Regions from separate parts of the Rhizobium sp. NZLR10 genome, predicted to be linked through region 1. Evidence: riboswitches for the same ligand, from Rfam matches in the RefSeq annotation. Region 1 holds a riboswitch; each other region holds the start of a gene.
The links. Region 1 has a riboswitch for thiamine pyrophosphate ahead of thiM (hydroxyethylthiazole kinase). Riboswitches for the same ligand answer to the same signal wherever they lie in the genome.

Region 1 (5,494 bases):
CCTTGCTGCCGAAAGCGGCGGCCAGCATGTCTTCCATGCTGAGTGCCTGGCGGATCGCCTTGCGGACCTCGACATTCCCAGCAACACCTTCCTTCGTGTTGAAGACGAAGACCGGATAGCCGAAGGGCTTCAACATGACCGGCTGCGAGGCAGTCGACGCCTTCACCTTATCGTAGGATTCGACGGCGATCGAATCGACATAATCATACTGGCCGGAGACGGCGGCTTCGACACGGGTGTTCGGATCGGGCACCGGCACGAAGCGGATTTCATCGAGATATTGATGGCGGGCGCCGCCATAACCATTGCTGTCGCCTTCGCGGGACTTATAGCCATCGAAGCGGACGAGCTGGATATACTGGTCGGCCTTGCGCTCCTTCAGCATATAGGGACCGGTGCCGATGAACTCCTTCATCGGCTCGTCCTGTTTTTCCGACGGGATGATGATCGCCGCCGAATTGTTGAAGGCAAGCAGCGAGGTCAGCGGCGCATAGGGCTGCTTCAGCGTGATGGTGACGGTTGAAGGATCGACAGCAGTGATCTTGTCGATGAAGCCCGACACCTGCTTGCCGCGCGAGGCGATCTTCATCCAGCGGGTCAGCGAGGCGACGACATCGTCCGAGGTCATGTCGCTATTGTCGTGGAATTTGATGCCGGTCCTGAGCTTGATCGTATAGGTTTTGCCATCGGCGCTGATCTCGGGCAGGCTTTCGGCCAGTAGCGGCGTGACGTTCCAGCTCTTGTCGAATGTGTAAAGCGTTTCGAAAATATGCTGGGTGACGATGCCGACGAGATCGGCCGTCGACGACATCGGATCAAGCGTCGGCGGCTCGCCGATCGTCGCGACATTGATGACGCCGCCCTTTTCCTGGGCAAGCAGGGTCGAAGGCAGGGCGACGAGCGCGGTGCCAAGGAGAAATGCGACAAGTGTTTTCATGAGAAGGCTCCCGGTCCAGTTCCACAATTATGTAATTCATCTTTTTGTAAGAGAATAAGAGCTGGATTGATCCTGTCAAGCGTGGGTGACCGATTATGCCTCTGCCGGGATACCGGAACGCGAGAAAACACAATCTTCGGCTGCGCCTGCACGAAGGCTGCGCATTATGCCAAGCACACGGATGGTCAGGCTTCAGCGGAACGGGAGAAAAGAATGAACATCAATTTCAAGGGCGGAAAATGGCTGAACGAACCGGCCAGCTGGCACGCCGACGACACCGCCCTCACCCTGACGACCGATGAAAAAACCGATTTCTGGCGGGAAACCCATTACGGCTTCACCCGCGACAGCGGCCATTTCCTTGCCTTTCCCACGGCAGAGAGCTTCACCGCCCAGATCCGCATCCAGGGCGAATTCCGCACCCTCTACGACCAGGCTGGCCTGATGGTGCGCCTCGACGGGAAACGCTGGGTAAAAACAGGCGTGGAATTCACCGACGGCGAAGCTTTCCTCAGCACCGTCGTCACCGACGGCAGGTCCGACTGGTCGGTGTCGCAGCCCTTCAAGGAACTCGAAGATTTCCAGATCCGCGTCACCCTCGCCAACGGCGCCCTGCGCATCCAGACCTCTCGCGACGGGAGCCGCTGGCCGCTGCTGCGGCTAGCGCCCTTCCCGGCCGCCGACGGTTACGAGGTCGGGCCGATGGCCTGCACGCCGGAGCGCAGCGGGTTGACGGTGCGGTTTTCGGAGTTTTCGATCGGGTTGGCGATTGCGACGGATCTTCATGATTTGAGTTAGACGCTATTATAAGATTCTCTGCGGACACGATCTGGGGTGATCCACGACTGTTGGCCGTTCTATTCGTCGCCCCTGCTGTAAATGCCACACAAATAGGACTGTCATTTTCGAGATGACATCCGCCCCATTCTCTGCGAAAAAGAGCGCGATGAGAGACAGGGGCGCCCGTCGACAGACGGGCTGAGAAGCACCCTTCGAACCTGAACCGGATAATGCCGGCGGAGGGAGTCGCTCGGGGTCGCGGCTCGCCGTACGAATTACCCCGTGCCCGCCCCCGCCTGAAAGGGGCCACATGCAGACCAGGACCACACCAGGAGCCATGCTGAAGGCGATGCGCGAGAAGCCGCCGCTCGTTCAGTGCATCACCAATTACGTCGCCATGAACATCGCCGCCAACGTCCTGCTGGCCGCCGGCGCCTCGCCCGCCATGGTGCATGCCGCTGAGGAAGCCGGCGAATTCGCCGGCATCGCCAACGCGCTGACCGTCAATATCGGCACGCTGTCGTCGCAATGGATCGACGGCATGCAGGCCGCAGCGAAGGCAGCGACCTCAGCCGGCAAACCCTGGGTGCTCGATCCGGTCGCCCATTATGCCACGGCTTTCCGCCGCGATGCGGTCGCCGGTCTGCTGGCGCTCAAGCCCACGATCATCCGTGGCAATGCCTCCGAGATCATCGCGCTCGCCGGCGGCGAGAGCCGCGGCCAGGGCGTCGACAGCCGCGATCCGGTTGAACAGGCGGAAGGTTCAGCGCGATGGCTCGCCGAGCGCCAGCAGGCGGTCGTCGCCGTCACCGGTGCAGTCGATTTCGTCACCGATGGGGAGCGGGCGGTGCGGATCACAGGCGGATCGGCCTTGATGCCGCAGGTCACCGCCCTCGGCTGCTCGCTCACCTGCCTCGTCGGCGCCTTTGCCGCCACAGTACCCGAGGATATGTTCGGGGCGACGGGCGCAGCACTCGCAACCTTCGCCATCGCCGGCGAAGAGGCAGCACTCGGTGCGGCCGGTCCCGGCTCCTTCGCCTGGCGCTTCCTCGATGCGCTGAACGCGCTTGACGCCGAAACGCTCGATGCCAGGGCCAGGATATCGGCCGCATGAAGACCTTCGATCTCTCGCTCTATCTCGTCCTCGACCCCGATCTCTGCGCCGGGATCGGCATGGTCGAGACCGCCCGCCTTGCCGTTGCCGGCGGCGCGACAATGGTGCAACTGCGCGACAAACATGCCGGCACGACCGGGATGATCGAGACCGGACGCGCGTTGAAACAGGCGCTTGATGGCACCGGCGCCCTGCTCATCGTCAACGACGATGTCGAGGCGGCCATCGCCATCGGCGCCGACGGCCTGCATATCGGCCAGGAAGACATGGATGCGGCGAGAGCGCGCAAGATGATCGGCCCCGGAATGATCCTCGGCCTGTCGGTCGAGACCGAGGCGCTCGCCGCTGCCGTCGATCCCAGCCTCGTCGATTATACCGGCGTCGGCCCGGTGTTTGCGACGCCGACCAAGGCCGACCACAAGCAGCCGATCGGCTTTGAGGGCCTGGCAAGGCTGGTGGCGGCTTCGCCGGTGCCGTCGGTTGCGATCGGCGGCCTGAAGGCAGAGCATGTGGCCGAAGTCTTTGACGCGGGCGCCAAGGGGCTTGCCGTCGTCTCCGCCATCTGCGGCACGCCGGACCCTGAAGCCGCTGCTCGCCGCATCGCCGGAGAAATCCGAAAGGCCCGCGCATGATCCGCAACGTCTTATCGATCGCCGGCTCCGATCCCTCGGGCGGCGCCGGCATCCAGGCCGATCTCAAGGCCTTTTCCGCTCGCGGCGTCTACGGCATGGCGGTACTGACCGCGCTGACGGCGCAGAACACTCAAGGTGTCACCGGCGTGCATCTGGTGCCGCCGCAATTCGTCGCCGACCAGATCAACGCCGTCTTTGCCGATGTGCGCGTCGATGCCGTCAAGATCGGCATGATCGCCAATGCCGGCATCGCCGATGCCGTCACCAACGCGCTTGTTGCCGCACTGGCCGACCGGCGCAGCATCCCCATCGTCATCGACCCCGTCATGATCGCCAAGGGCGGCGCCGCCCTGCTGGCACCCGAAGCGGTCGACGTGCTGACCAGCCGGCTGCTGCCGCTGGCGACACTTCTGACCCCGAACCTGCCGGAGGCCGCCGCCCTGCTGCACCAGCCGGTGGCGACAAACCGGTCTCACATGGCGGCGCAGGCCGAGCAGCTGCGCGCGCTCGGCCCGGCGGCCGTGCTGGTCAAGGGCGGTCATCTCGACAGCGACGACAGCCCCGACGTGCTTGCCACAGCCGACGGCCTGCACTGGTTCGAAGCCAGACGCGAGCCGACCAAGAACACCCACGGCACCGGCTGCACGCTGTCGAGCGCGCTGGCGGCAGAGCTTGCCAAGGGCGCCTCGGTGTCTGAGGCCGTCGCCATCGCCAAGGATTACCTCGCCGGCGCGGTCGCGGCATCAGGAAGCCTCACCGTCGGCTCCGGCCACGGCCCGGTGCAGCATTTTCATGCGCTCTGGAGAGTCGAGGGATAAGCGCGCACATCGACGCACGCTTCCATCGAAACGGCTCGGGCTCGCGCCCCGAGCCGTTTTTGCGTTCGGCAACTACCTTGCTTTGAAAGCAGGAGCGTAACGGCGAGCAGCGTTGCGACCCATCTGAAAAATCCCTGTTGACAAGCCCAGCCAGATCGCCAAATCTATGTCATTAAAAGGGGATATATTCCGTAATAGAGGAATATCAGGAGGAGTGACGGGTGCCAGACCTGCTTGTGAGCTTATACTCCACACAGCTTGCCGATCTGAAGCGGAAAGCCGACGATGTCAGCGTTTCCATCCGCCCGGCCCTTCCCCCGGAATTGCATCTCGTCGTCAACTGGGTTCGCGAAAACTTCAGCGAAAACTGGGCGAGCGAAGTTGCAATCGCCTTCGCGCGTCAGCCTGTTGCCTGCCTGATCGCCGTCGACGGCGGCAAGCTCAAGGGCTTTGCCTGCTATGACACGACGGCGCGCGGCTTCTTCGGCCCGACCGGCGTCGACCGCCAAGCGCGCGGCAAGGGCATCGGGCTCGCCCTTTTTTCCGCCTGCCTTCAGGCGATGAAGACGCTCGGTCACGCCTATGCCTTCATCGGCGATGCCGGCCCGGTCGATTTCTACGCCGGGACCGCCGGCGCCATCGTCATCCCCGCCCCCGACAAGGGCATTTACGAAGGCATGCTGAGAAGCATGCCGAAATGACCATCTGATCCCGGAGTTACAGAATTGTCCTCGACCCCGCTCGCCCTTTTCGTCGGCCTTCCGAATCCCGCGATTTCGGATGATGAATTCGCCCTCTTCCGCGAGACCAATCCGCTCGGCCTCTTCGTCGGCCGGCGCAACCAGCGCGAGCCGGAACAGACCAGGCGCCTGATCGAACGCTTTCGGCAAGCCGTCGGCCGCGACGATGCGCCTGTCTTCACCGACCAGGAAGGCGGCCGCGTCCAGCATCTCGATGCCGGGCCTTGGCCGCTTTTCCACAGCTTCGGCCAGTTTGCCGAACTTGCCCGCCGCGATTTCGATCTCGGCAAAAAAGCACTGCGCCTTTCCTCCCAGGCCATGGGCGCGATGATGACGGAACTCGGTCTTTCCAGCGGCTGCTCGCCCGTTCTCGATCTCGTCTTCGAGACGACGAGCGCGGTCATCGGCGCCCGCTCTTTCGGCCCGGATCCCGATGTCATCGCCGCCCTCGGCCGCGAGGTGGTCAATGGCCT
Region 2 (5,494 bases), on a different contig from region 1:
GGATCGAGATGGGCTTCGCGGCGAAAGAACAGCCCGTGCCGGAACCGCCCGGCAAGGGAGGGTTCCAGCGCCGCGATCGCTGGCTCTTCCAGCCATTCATAACCCGTCGTGCGGCAGGCAAAGCGTCGCAGTTCACCAAGATCGCGAGCAGAGGCGACCACGAGCGTTCCGTTTCGTCGCACCTCTCCCGGCACAATTGCCTCCCATTTGTCGGCGGCGGTGAGACCGCGCATGAGTACCGCAACATCAGCACTCTCCCGCTCGCACCAGGGCGCCAACATTCCGCCCGCGAGCCACGAAGCAGCACGCAGGAAACCGTCATATGGATCGAGCACAGTGACCTCGGCATCTCGAGCGCGCAGTTCATGCGCCACCGTCAGGCCGGCAACGCCGGCCCCTTTCACAAGAACACGCATCTCATTCGCTCGTTTGCTGCAGGGTTTCTACCGGCATATAGAGGCCGCCGCCCTCGCGATAACGTGCCGCCATCGCCTCCAGTCCCTCCTTCTGCGCTTCGGCGCGGATATCGTGCGAGATGCGCATCGAGCAGAATTTCGGTCCGCACATGGAGCAGAAGTGCGCGACCTTGTGCGCCTCCTTCGGCAGCGTCTCGTCGTGGAAGCTGCGGGCGGTTTCGGGGTCCAGCGAGAGGTTGAACTGATCCTCCCAGCGGAATTCGAAACGGGCACGCGAGAGCGCGTCATCGCGCAGCTGTGCCGCCGGATGCCCCTTGGCGAGATCGGCGGCGTGAGCCGCTATCTTGTAGGTGATGACGCCTACCTTCACGTCATTGCGGTCGGGAAGCCCCAGATGCTCCTTGGGCGTGACGTAGCAGAGCATCGCCGTGCCGAACCAGCCGATCATCGCTGCGCCTATCCCAGAGGTGATGTGATCGTAGCCCGGCGCGATATCGGTCGTCAGCGGCCCGAGCGTGTAGAAAGGCGCCTCGCCGCAGACTTCGAGCTGCTTGTCCATGTTCTCCTTGATCTTGTGCATCGGCACATGGCCGGGGCCTTCGATCATCACCTGGCAGTCTTTCGCCCAGGCGATCTTGGTCAGCTCTCCCAGTGTTTCTAGTTCGGCGAACTGCGCCGCATCATTCGCGTCGGCGATCGAGCCGGGGCGCAGGCCATCGCCGAGCGAGAAGGAGACGTCATAGGCGCGGCAGATGTCGCAGATCTCCTCGAAATGCTCGTAGAGGAAGCTTTCGCGGTGATGATGGAGACACCACTTCGCCATGATCGAACCGCCGCGCGAGACAATGCCGGTGACGCGGTTGACGGTGAGCGGGATGTAGTGAAGCCGCACGCCGGCATGGATGGTGAAATAATCGACGCCCTGTTCGGCCTGTTCGATCAGCGTGTCGCGATACACCTCCCAGGTCAGGTTCTCGGCAATGCCATCGACCTTCTCCAGCGCCTGATAGAGCGGCACGGTACCGATCGGCACGGGCGAATTGCGGATGATCCATTCGCGGATGTTGTGGATGTTGCGGCCGGTGGAGAGATCCATGACGGTATCGGCGCCCCAGCGGGCCGCCCAGACCATCTTCTCAACCTCCTCCGCCATCGATGAGGTGACGGCGGAGTTGCCGATATTGGCGTTGATCTTCACCAGAAAATTGCGGCCGATGATCATCGGTTCGGCTTCCGGATGGTTGATGTTGGCGGGGATGATCGCCCGACCCGCCGCCACTTCCTGCCGGACGAATTCCGCCGTCACATGGTCGGGAATGTGGGCGCCGAAACTTTCGCCGTCGCGGACTATGGCGTCCGCCTGCGCCTTGCGGCCGAGGTTTTCGCGGATGGCTATGAATTCCATCTCGGGCGTGATGATGCCGGCGCGCGCATAAGAGAGCTGGGTGACTGCACTGCCGTCCTTTGCGCGCAGCGGCTGGCGTAGCGCGGGGAATTCGGGCGTCAGCCTTTCGCCGCTGGCAAAGCCGTTGTCTTCGGGACGGACATGGCGGCCCTTATAGGCCTCGACGTCGCCGCGGGCGAGAACCCAGTCACGTCGCAGTGAGGGCAGCCCCTGTTCGATACGGATCTCGGTGCCCTCGATCGTATAGGGGCCGGACGAGTCGTAGACGACAACGGGCGGCTCGCCCGATGTCGGATGCAGGCTGATTTCGCGCATCGGCACGCAAATGTCGGGATGGACGTCCCCCCGAATGTAGATCTTCCTGGATGCCGGCAAGGGGCCGGTGGTGACAGTTGGGGTGGCGGCGATATTCATGGTTTGAGGCTCCAAGTTTTCGATTGGAGACCCAGTCATCAGCCGGAATGATGAAAAGACGCCGGCACGGATTCCGCGCGTGAATCCACTGCCTTCGAGCGCTTGCACCGTCCCTACGCCAGTATGAACTGGATCAGGTTCAACGGGTCACTGCGCCACAATCGGCAAAGCCGTATTGTCCAGCAGTATCTCAGCCCCTTGCCGGGACCCCCCTGGTGAATGCAAAAAGGGTAGAGGCTTGCCGAGGGGACTGTCAAGCGACAATCTGCGATGGCTCGGGGTTAGGTTACACACAGGATATCGTGCGTGTCGCCGCTGTTAAACGATGGACAAGGGCAATCGTGCCGGCCGGCACGCTTCCGCAAGACAAGCGCCCTTGTCGCATGCAGTGGCAGTCGATTTATTTCGCCAAATCTACCGAGATACCGAAGCGCTATTGAGAAAGCAGGCGCGGAACTGGAAAGTCTAGTACTTTTTCCGTGTAGCTTTCGACCAGGGCGCTAAACGGCGTGCCGTCTGGAAGTTTCAATACGGCTCGATGTTCGAGCAGGAACGCCGGCAGGCCGGGGGAACTTGTTTCATGCGCTGTTGAGCCGTCCATGTCCCAGCCTTCGGATAGAGGGGACCAGAGCAACTTGGCAGACAGGTTTGTGCGAGTGAAATTGAGAGCCTGAACGGCTCTGCCAAAAGGGATATCGCTGGTATTCAGCGCCTGATTCATTTCTGCAGTTAACTTTGCAGGTACATACCAGTTGTCGGCTTCAGACAAGACGCGATCTCCGCAGACCAGTCGGACGCGGCGATAAGCGATCAACTCACCGGGTCCGACGGTCAGAAGTTTACGGATGTCCTCATCGGCCGGTTTGCCTTGCCCGCCCACACGCTGAGCTACGATCTTGAAACCTTCCGGTGCGAGCTTATGCGCGGCGCACCAACGGTCAAGGGTCAACGTAGCACTGGCGTTACTCAGGAGATTGGCATTCAGGGTCTGGAGGACCGCAAGCGCTTCCACCCGAGATACCGGCGTGTTCAGCCACTGAGCCCCTATAGACGGTTCTTGCGCAATTGCGAACTGGGTGCCCAGCACGATGGCAGCCGCTGCAAGCGCGGCGATGCGAATGCATTTCGCAGAACATAATGACATAGAGAATGAAATCCTTTCGGAAGTATAATTGGGCGAACCTTGCGGGCCAAATACCCTTGAATTTTGCCGACAAGTGAGCGTTGTCAGTGTATATGATAGCGGCAGCAGGATTTGAACTAGGGCTTGCGCGTACCGTGTAACGGTCAGGTTCCTGAAGACTTTCTTACCATCTTTCGATGTTCCTGCCGTGCTGGTTCGCACGTTTTGAAACCCGTGTGCCCGAGCCGTCCTTTGCTTGCGTTGCATCCATGTCGTCCATGATGTCCTCCATCCGCTCGCCGACCTGTTGTTGTAGTTTGCAAGAGTTGGCGACTGAGCAGGCGCTTCCATTCTGGAATATGGAAACCCGAGAGACGTGGATTTCAAATGAGGGACGTGGCGGCCGGTCCGAACTCTCCCAGTTCCATACTCGTAACTCTCACCTAATGGTTTAGCGCCCTTGTCGTCGCCCTCGCTCGTTGCGAGATGTTCATATAGCTGGATCGGATAAAATAGCTCGCAGCCGAAAGCAAAATCCAGGAGCAATTGTTGGAGAAAGGTCTTCTTCGTCGACCCAGAACCCTCCTGCGGCTCGAGTGACAACTGCAGACCAGACAGCGACACGCCGTCGATGGTTGCCAACCGCAGATGCGAGCAGCCAAGGCGCTTGTCTGATTGCTTTTGATGATCCATGTCATGTGCTCCTTGTGCAAGCCTCCAGACGATGCTGTCGCCGGAAAGGTTTCAGCATTCATAGGGAAAGAATTTCCCGTGCTACCGTAGCTCCCCATGACGGGACACTCGATGAAAACGATAAACAACGCAACAGATGTATTGAGTATATATTATCGTATATCATTTCCAGTTTGGCGAACTTTACCTATTATTTTGAGAAACCTTCGAGTTATAAAGTATGTCATTCATATATTATTACATATATCGCACTTCACGGCGCCTAGGTGAAATGGCAGGTCTCTACCGCTACGGCAAACTCTTGCTGGTGAAAACGGTAGTCGGGCGATACAAGGCCATCATAGGGCGGCCTCTGGGAGCCAGGTCGCGGCCTGGTCGGCAGACCGAACTCGCCATCAGTTGCTCCGTTCTCGACCGCATGCTTGACGGGCACGCCCGAAAGCCGTCTGCCGCCATGCAGACACGGCGTGATCAGACGTTTCAAAGAGGCAAGGAATATGACCACGGTCGTCGTCGGCGCCGGCGCCGACGCCACACAGGACGTGCTTGCCGCCATGCAGGCGCGCGATCTCGACCTTACCGTGTTCCAGGATGGCGCCGGCCAGGGCAAGGCTCAGTCGATACCGCACTCAAGCCTGCTAAGGGCGAAAAGGTCGAAAAGAAGGGCTACATTCCGTTTCAGCTCGTCACGCCTCAAGGACTCCGTCATCAAGAGCTGAAGGGCGAATGCGACACAATGCAGGTTTGCTTGCATCCTCTTTTTGGGCGCTCCAAGTCTCACTAAACCCTTAGAGTGCCAAGACGATGAAGGGTCCTTGAACTCAGGCCGCGCTTGACCTCGACGCGCCGTTCTCCGGCGATCTATTCAACCCGACGCCGATCAACAGAGCCCGGGAGATTTTTTACAAGCTCTGGCCGAACCTGCGGCCCACGAGCTAATCACGCCGAGGCAACGCCCGAATTGTTTGTCCATCACTCCCCGCTTGGGAACAATCAGTGCATTACTCCCTACGAGCTTCCCACCGCCGCGAACGCTCCCGCCAGATAGGAAGCTGTTTGTCGGCCGTCGCGAGTTTGCGCCGCAGTTCGGAGCTGGTCACCTCTCGTTGTTTGCCATGCAAGCGTTGTCCATCCTTCATCGCGTTAGACCTATACTCCGTCGCACAAACTGATAGAAAGAGCGCTCGCGGATTTCGAAGCAACTGTCCGTTGCCGGACGCGATCGGCAGCGGTGGAACTAGAAAACGGATGCACGTTTTCCGGCCGCCAAAAGGAGCCTTAAACGACATGAACATGGTCTCGAAAATTGCGAAATTCCCAGTTGCCCCGTCCGTTGGCGCTCTGCTTGCAGAAGCTCGTCTGGCTCGCGGCTATTCGCTGGACGACGTCGCAGAAACCACTGGTCTGACTGTGGCAGAGGTGACAGCTCTGGAAATGACGCGG
Region 3 (5,494 bases), on a different contig from region 1:
CTGACTGGCCGAAGGCCGGGCGGCCGGCAAGGCTTGCGGCGATGGCGGCTAAGATCGTCTGGCGACGGGTGAGAAGCAGCATGGTGACCTCCTCAGGTCTCTAGAGCATGATGCCGAAAAGTGTGAGCGGTTTTCTCACGACATCATGCTCTAACTCTATAATGTAGAACAGGATTCAGATTTTAAGCCGACCGGCCTAAAATCATCCTGTTCGAGCGGATGAAGCAGTGTTTGCAGGATTTCGGTTTCGATCGCCTGGGCCGCCGGCGAGCCGAGATCGGCAAGGCTTCTCGGACGGGGCAGGGGAACGTGGAATTCGCGGATGATACGCGCCGGGCGGGCCGAAAGCACGTAGATCCGGTCGGAGAGGAACACGGCCTCGCGGACGTCGTGGGTGATCAGCAGCGCCGTCCAGCGGTGTTCGGTCCACATGCTCTGCAGCCATTCCTGGATCTGTGTGCGCGTCAGCGCGTCGAGCGCGCCGAACGGCTCGTCGAGCAGCAGCATGTCCTGGGTCTGGACGACGGTGCGCAGCAGGGCGGCGCGCTGGCGCATGCCGCCTGATAGTTCGGATGGATAATGGTGTTCAAAACCGGCAAGGCCGAAGCGCTCAAACAGTGGCGCCACAGTGGCGCGGGCAGCGCGGCGGCTCATGCCACGCACTTCGAGGCCAAGTGCCGCATTGTCGATGATCCGGCGCCAGGGCATCAGCGCATCGCGCTGCGGCATGAAGGCGAATGAATGCGGCGCCCGTTCCAGCGGCGCGTCCTTGAAAAGCACGGTGCCGGAATCGGGGCGAAGCGCCTGTGTCAGCAATCGGAGCACCGTCGACTTTCCTGAGCCGGACGGGCCGACGATCGAAACGAACTCGCCGTTTGCCACAGTGAGCGAAATATCGCCCAGCACCTTCATGCCGTCGAAGGACTTCGAGATGTTGCGCAGTTCGACCATCGTATCGCTCATCGCCGCGACTCCTGGGATCGTTGCCAGGGCATGACGAGGCGCTGGATCAATAGCGTCAGCCCGAAGAGGCAGAGTGTGAGCGCGGCGCTGATGACGACGGCGGCAAGCACGAGATCGGGGCGGAAATTGTTCTTGGCGTTGAGGATATAGATGCCGAGGCCGCGGGCGGCGCCGGCATATTCGGCAAAGATCGCGCCGACGACGGCATAGGTGATCGAGATCCTGAGGCCGGCGAAGAAATAGGGCAGCGCGGAGGGAAGCCGCGCCAGGCGGAAAATCCGCCAGCGGCTCGCCTTCATCGAGTTCAGCAATTCGGCGATGTCGCGGTCGGTCGATTGATAGCCCTGCAGCAGGGCGACCAACAGCGGAAAGAAGGTGACGAGCGCCACCAGCAGGATCTTCGGCAACAGGCCGAAACCGAACCAGAGGACGACAAGGGGCGCGATCGCCACCAGCGGCAGCGTCTGGCTGGCGATGAAAATCGGTAGCAATGCCCGGCGCATGAAAGACACGAAATCCATCAGGATCGAAGCGGCGAAGGCGAAGGCAAGCGACAGCGCGAAACCGCCGAGTGTCGCACCCAGCGTCGGCCAGGTGTTTGATATCAGCGCCTCACGGTTCAGCCAGCCCTGGATGACAATGCGCGAAGGCGCCGGCAGGATGGAAGGTTTGATGCCGGAAAGATCGACATAGAGTTCCCATGCCGCCAAAAACGCGCAGCCCGCGAGAAAGGCCGGTATGCCCCGGTAGAGAGCGGCGCGGAGCGCGGCAAGGCGCGAATCCGATGGTTGTGGCGATGTCATCAGCGTTCGATTTCAGGCTTTCGTCGGGCACTGCATAATTCCTTAAATCGGAATCGATTTAAGGGAAAATTATGCAGCAATTTAAAGTGTTACGGCGTCCCTTGCGCGTCTGCTAAGACGCGCGGCGCTGTATTGGCGGAGACCGTGATGTCGAGCGTCACGTGTCCCACCGGGTCGCCGAAGCGATAGAAGGCCTCATGAATGGTCGCGAAGACGGCGCCGGCATCTCCCCCCAGCCGGGTACAGAAATTCTTGGCGTGGTCGAAGGTGCCGGAGCGCTTCAAGAAATCGATGCAGCCATAGATCTCGTCCATATGGCTGCCGGTTCCCATGACGTAGAGCGAGAATTGCGCGGCTGCCGGCTGTCCGGTCTCCGTGGTGGTTTCAACGGCGGCAAGGGCTGATGTAATCCGGTCGGCAAGCGGCTCCGCCCGGCCGGCAGAGGGCTTGACGCCGCAGATGGCGTCGTCGGGCTCACCTGGGCAGCCGCGTGAGACCGCGGCGGACAGCACGCAATGCTCGCCGGTATTGGCGGCGACGACGAAAAGATCGCGCATGGCCGCGAAGAGGACATCAGGCGGGCCGACCAGCAGGGTGGAGATATCATCGGTCTCGATGCGAAGCCGGTCGCGATAGGGGTCGAACGCCTTGACGGCATCGAGAATGATGCCGACGAAATTGCCGGACATCGGATAGAGTGACACTTGTGCGCCTGAGAACATCTGAACCTCGCTCCGCTGGCATTACCCAGATCAGCTTTGAAGGGTCCAGAGGCTTGCGCCTCGCATCTCAGCCCCGGCGATACGGAGCTCCCCTGTTATTTCGGCGGAAACTATCATCGCGGTTTTCTTCCCGCAACCGCAAAATTGCAGACCCGTCCGCGTGGTCGGAATGAACCTGATATGACGGACAACACCCGGACCGAGGTCCTGCCCGGGTGTTCCCAGAGGTTCCGTACCTGCTGGGAACGGAACCGGAGCTTTCTGTCTCAGGCGGCGATATCGGCATAGGGACGATCGATACGGGCGGTGGCGAGCGCCCGTGTCCACCATTCCAGCCTTGCCATCATTCGGCCGAGCAAGCGCAGCGCGTCGTCGGGAGTGTCGAGCCTGCCTTCCGCGTCGAAGCGGTTCCATGGCGCAGCGAAGCTGACCGAATCGCGGATCGTGACGGCGTGGAGTTCGGCAAAGACGAGGCGCAGCTGCTCTACCGCGCGCAGGCCGCCGGAAATACCGCCATAGGAAACGAAGGCGACCGGCTTGCCCTGCCAAGGCTCGAAGAAGAAATCGATGACGAATTTCAGCGAGGCGGTGAAGCTGTGATTGTATTCCGGCGTGACGATGATGAACGCGTCCGCCATGCCGAGCCGCTCGGCGAGCCTGGCGATTTCGGGATGTGCCAATTCGCGGGTGGTCGGCAGCGCAAAATCCAGCGGGTCGATGATGTCGATATCGAATTGCGGGAAGCGGATGAGCTCCTCCGTCAGCCACTTGACCACCCGGTCGCAGATGCGGCCTTCCCTCGTGCTCCCGTAGATGACCGCCAGCCTGGTGGGTGTTTTCATGTGTCGCTCCTTGTTGCGATTGGACTTTACGATTGCAGGAGCAACAGGTATAAAACCTCAACTAATATTGAGGTCAATAGGCGATGGATACGATTCCTGCGACGCCGCTCGGCAGGCTCCTGACAGTCGGTGAAGTGGCGGAGCGCAGCGGCCTCGCCGTCTCGGCGCTGCATTTTTACGAGACCAAAGGGTTGATCTCGAGCATCCGCTCCCGCGGCAACCAGCGGCGCTATGGGCGCGATGTGCTTCGCCGTCTCGGCATCATCAAGGTGGCGCAGCGTGTCGGCATTCCGCTTTCGGAAATCCAGTCAGCGTTCGAGTCCCTGCCGCAGGGACGAACGCCGACCGTTGCCGACTGGCAGACGCTGTCGGCGCGCTGGAAGGATGATCTCGACGCGCGAATCAGGCGGCTCAGCCTGTTGCGCGACCGATTGACCGGCTGCATCGGTTGCGGCTGCCTGTCGATCGAAAGCTGTCCGCTGCGTAATCCCTGCGACCGGCTTGGCAAGGAAGGGCCGGGTGCGCGGCTTCTGGAGGCCGAAAACTAGTCCTGGTTTTCCCCGGAAAGATCGGTGCGCGCCTTTCTTTCGGTCGGTGCGCTCATATGTTAAGGGCGAGTGACGCAACCGGCGGCACTGTCCGCGAGGAGGACGGCTTCGTGTTTCATCCCAGATTGTTCGAAAATCGCAATGTCGTCGTGACCGGCGCCGGCCGCGGCATCGGCCTTGAAGTCGCCCGGCAGTTTCTGGACTGCGGCGCGAAGGTGATTGTCCATACCGGGCGCAAGCCGGGACGGGATCTGCCGGATTTCCTGCTGACCGCTGAATCGGAAAGACGGGCGCTGCTGCTGCACGCCGATTTCTCCGCCATCGGTGGGGCGGCGCAATTTGCCGACGATGTCCTCGCTTTCTTCGACAGGGTGCATGTGCTCGTCAACAATGCCGGCACCATGCTTGGCCGGTTTCCCGCTGCCACGCTGACCGACGCAGAATATGAGGCGGTCATACGGCTCAACCAGACTTCGGTGGTGGCGCTGACGCGGGCATTGCTGCCGGCATTGAAGGCGGCCGAGGGCGCTGCCGTCATCAACACTGTTTCGATTTCGGCGCTGACCGGCGGAAGCCCCGGCTCTTCGATATATTCGGCCTCGAAGGCCTTTGTTGCGACCTATTCCAAGGCGCTCGCCCGCGAGCTTGCCCCGGATGGCATCCGCGTCAACTGCGTCTCGCCGGGAACGATCGAGACGGATTTCCACGAGCGCTATTCCTCCAAAGAAAAGCTGGAGCAGACCCGGAAATCCATCCCCCTGCAGCGACTCGGCACGGCGGAGGATTGCGCTCCCGCCTATCTGTTCCTGGCAGCTCCCTCACTCTCGGGATACATCACCGGCCAGGTGATCGAGATCAATGGCGGACAGCTTATCTGCTGATTTACTTGGACCTTTTTTGGCATTTCATCACTATTGACCAATTCGCTTGTGCGAATATGCTATTGTACTGATCTACCTCACCGCCTCCTTCCGAGATATCGAATGCCGTTGCCTAAACCGGAGCCGGGTATGACCGGCCAGGAGTTGCATAAACTCGCTGGAAAAGCCCATGAAGCGAGCGACCTGCTGAAAGCTTTGGCGCATCACACCCGACTTCTGATCCTCTGCATACTGGCGAAAGAGGAGCGAACGGTCGGTGAAATCGAAAATATTCTCGGCATACAGCAGGCGATGGTCTCGCAGCAGCTTGCGCGTTTGAGGCTCGAAGGCCTGGTCAATACGCGCCGTCAGGGCAGGCAGGTTTATTACAGCATCGGCAATGTCAACGTGCTGGGTTTTCTCGAATCGCTGTTCGATCTTTTTCCGGCTGCGGAAAACTGTTAAAGCGCGTCGCATAAAACTTGATTCATGCGACGCGCTTTAATTCTTTGTTTTATGCATGTCGTCGTCCCAAAACCGCTGCACACTTTTGGCGGCATGCATTAGTACCCGCCCTTGCGAAGCACGGCTGCTATGTCGAAGATGAGGCCGGACGCGAAATGTCGCGGGAGACCGGATGATCGACAAGCTGGAATTTTTTATCGCCCTTGCCAATGAAAAGCACTTCGGCCGTGCCGCCGAGGAGTGCGGGATCTCGCAGCCGACGCTCTCGGCGGCTATCCGGCAGCTCGAGGA

Region 2: linked by a shared signal. The riboswitch ahead of thiC (phosphomethylpyrimidine synthase ThiC) and the one ahead of thiM (hydroxyethylthiazole kinase) in region 1 are both predicted to bind thiamine pyrophosphate.
Region 3: linked by a shared signal. The riboswitch ahead of HJB82_RS13165 (YkoF family thiamine/hydroxymethylpyrimidine-binding protein) and the one ahead of thiM (hydroxyethylthiazole kinase) in region 1 are both predicted to bind thiamine pyrophosphate.

What each region holds. Positions count from the first base shown of each region.
Region 1 is NZ_JABDWE010000006.1:241,281-246,774, reverse strand. It holds gene HJB82_RS12005 (ABC transporter substrate-binding protein) at 1-937, opposite strand, end outside; gene HJB82_RS12000 (DUF1349 domain-containing protein) at 1,151-1,735, shown strand; TPP riboswitch at 1,883-1,979, shown strand; gene thiM (hydroxyethylthiazole kinase) at 2,028-2,831, shown strand; gene thiE (thiamine phosphate synthase) at 2,828-3,463, shown strand; gene thiD (bifunctional hydroxymethylpyrimidine kinase/phosphomethylpyrimidine kinase) at 3,460-4,281, shown strand; gene HJB82_RS11980 (GNAT family N-acetyltransferase) at 4,503-4,982, shown strand; gene HJB82_RS11975 (glycoside hydrolase family 3 N-terminal domain-containing protein) at 5,007-5,494, shown strand, end outside.
Region 2 is NZ_JABDWE010000009.1:80,680-86,173, reverse strand. It holds gene thiO (glycine oxidase ThiO) at 1-416, opposite strand, end outside; gene thiC (phosphomethylpyrimidine synthase ThiC) at 418-2,235, opposite strand; TPP riboswitch at 2,328-2,459, opposite strand; gene HJB82_RS15295 (hypothetical protein) at 2,669-3,379, opposite strand; partial or broken gene HJB82_RS15285 (rhizopine-binding protein) at 4,516-4,757, shown strand; partial or broken gene HJB82_RS15280 (helix-turn-helix domain-containing protein) at 5,339-5,494, shown strand, end outside.
Region 3 is NZ_JABDWE010000007.1:194,243-199,736, forward strand. It holds gene HJB82_RS13150 (ABC transporter substrate-binding protein) at 1-82, opposite strand, end outside; gene HJB82_RS13155 (ABC transporter ATP-binding protein) at 157-963, opposite strand; gene HJB82_RS13160 (ABC transporter permease) at 960-1,766, opposite strand; gene HJB82_RS13165 (YkoF family thiamine/hydroxymethylpyrimidine-binding protein) at 1,856-2,488, opposite strand; TPP riboswitch at 2,479-2,592, opposite strand; gene HJB82_RS13170 (NADPH-dependent FMN reductase) at 2,755-3,330, opposite strand; gene soxR (redox-sensitive transcriptional activator SoxR) at 3,414-3,878, shown strand; gene HJB82_RS13180 (SDR family NAD(P)-dependent oxidoreductase) at 3,989-4,759, shown strand; gene HJB82_RS13185 (helix-turn-helix transcriptional regulator) at 4,862-5,203, shown strand; gene HJB82_RS13190 (LysR family transcriptional regulator) at 5,376-5,494, shown strand, end outside.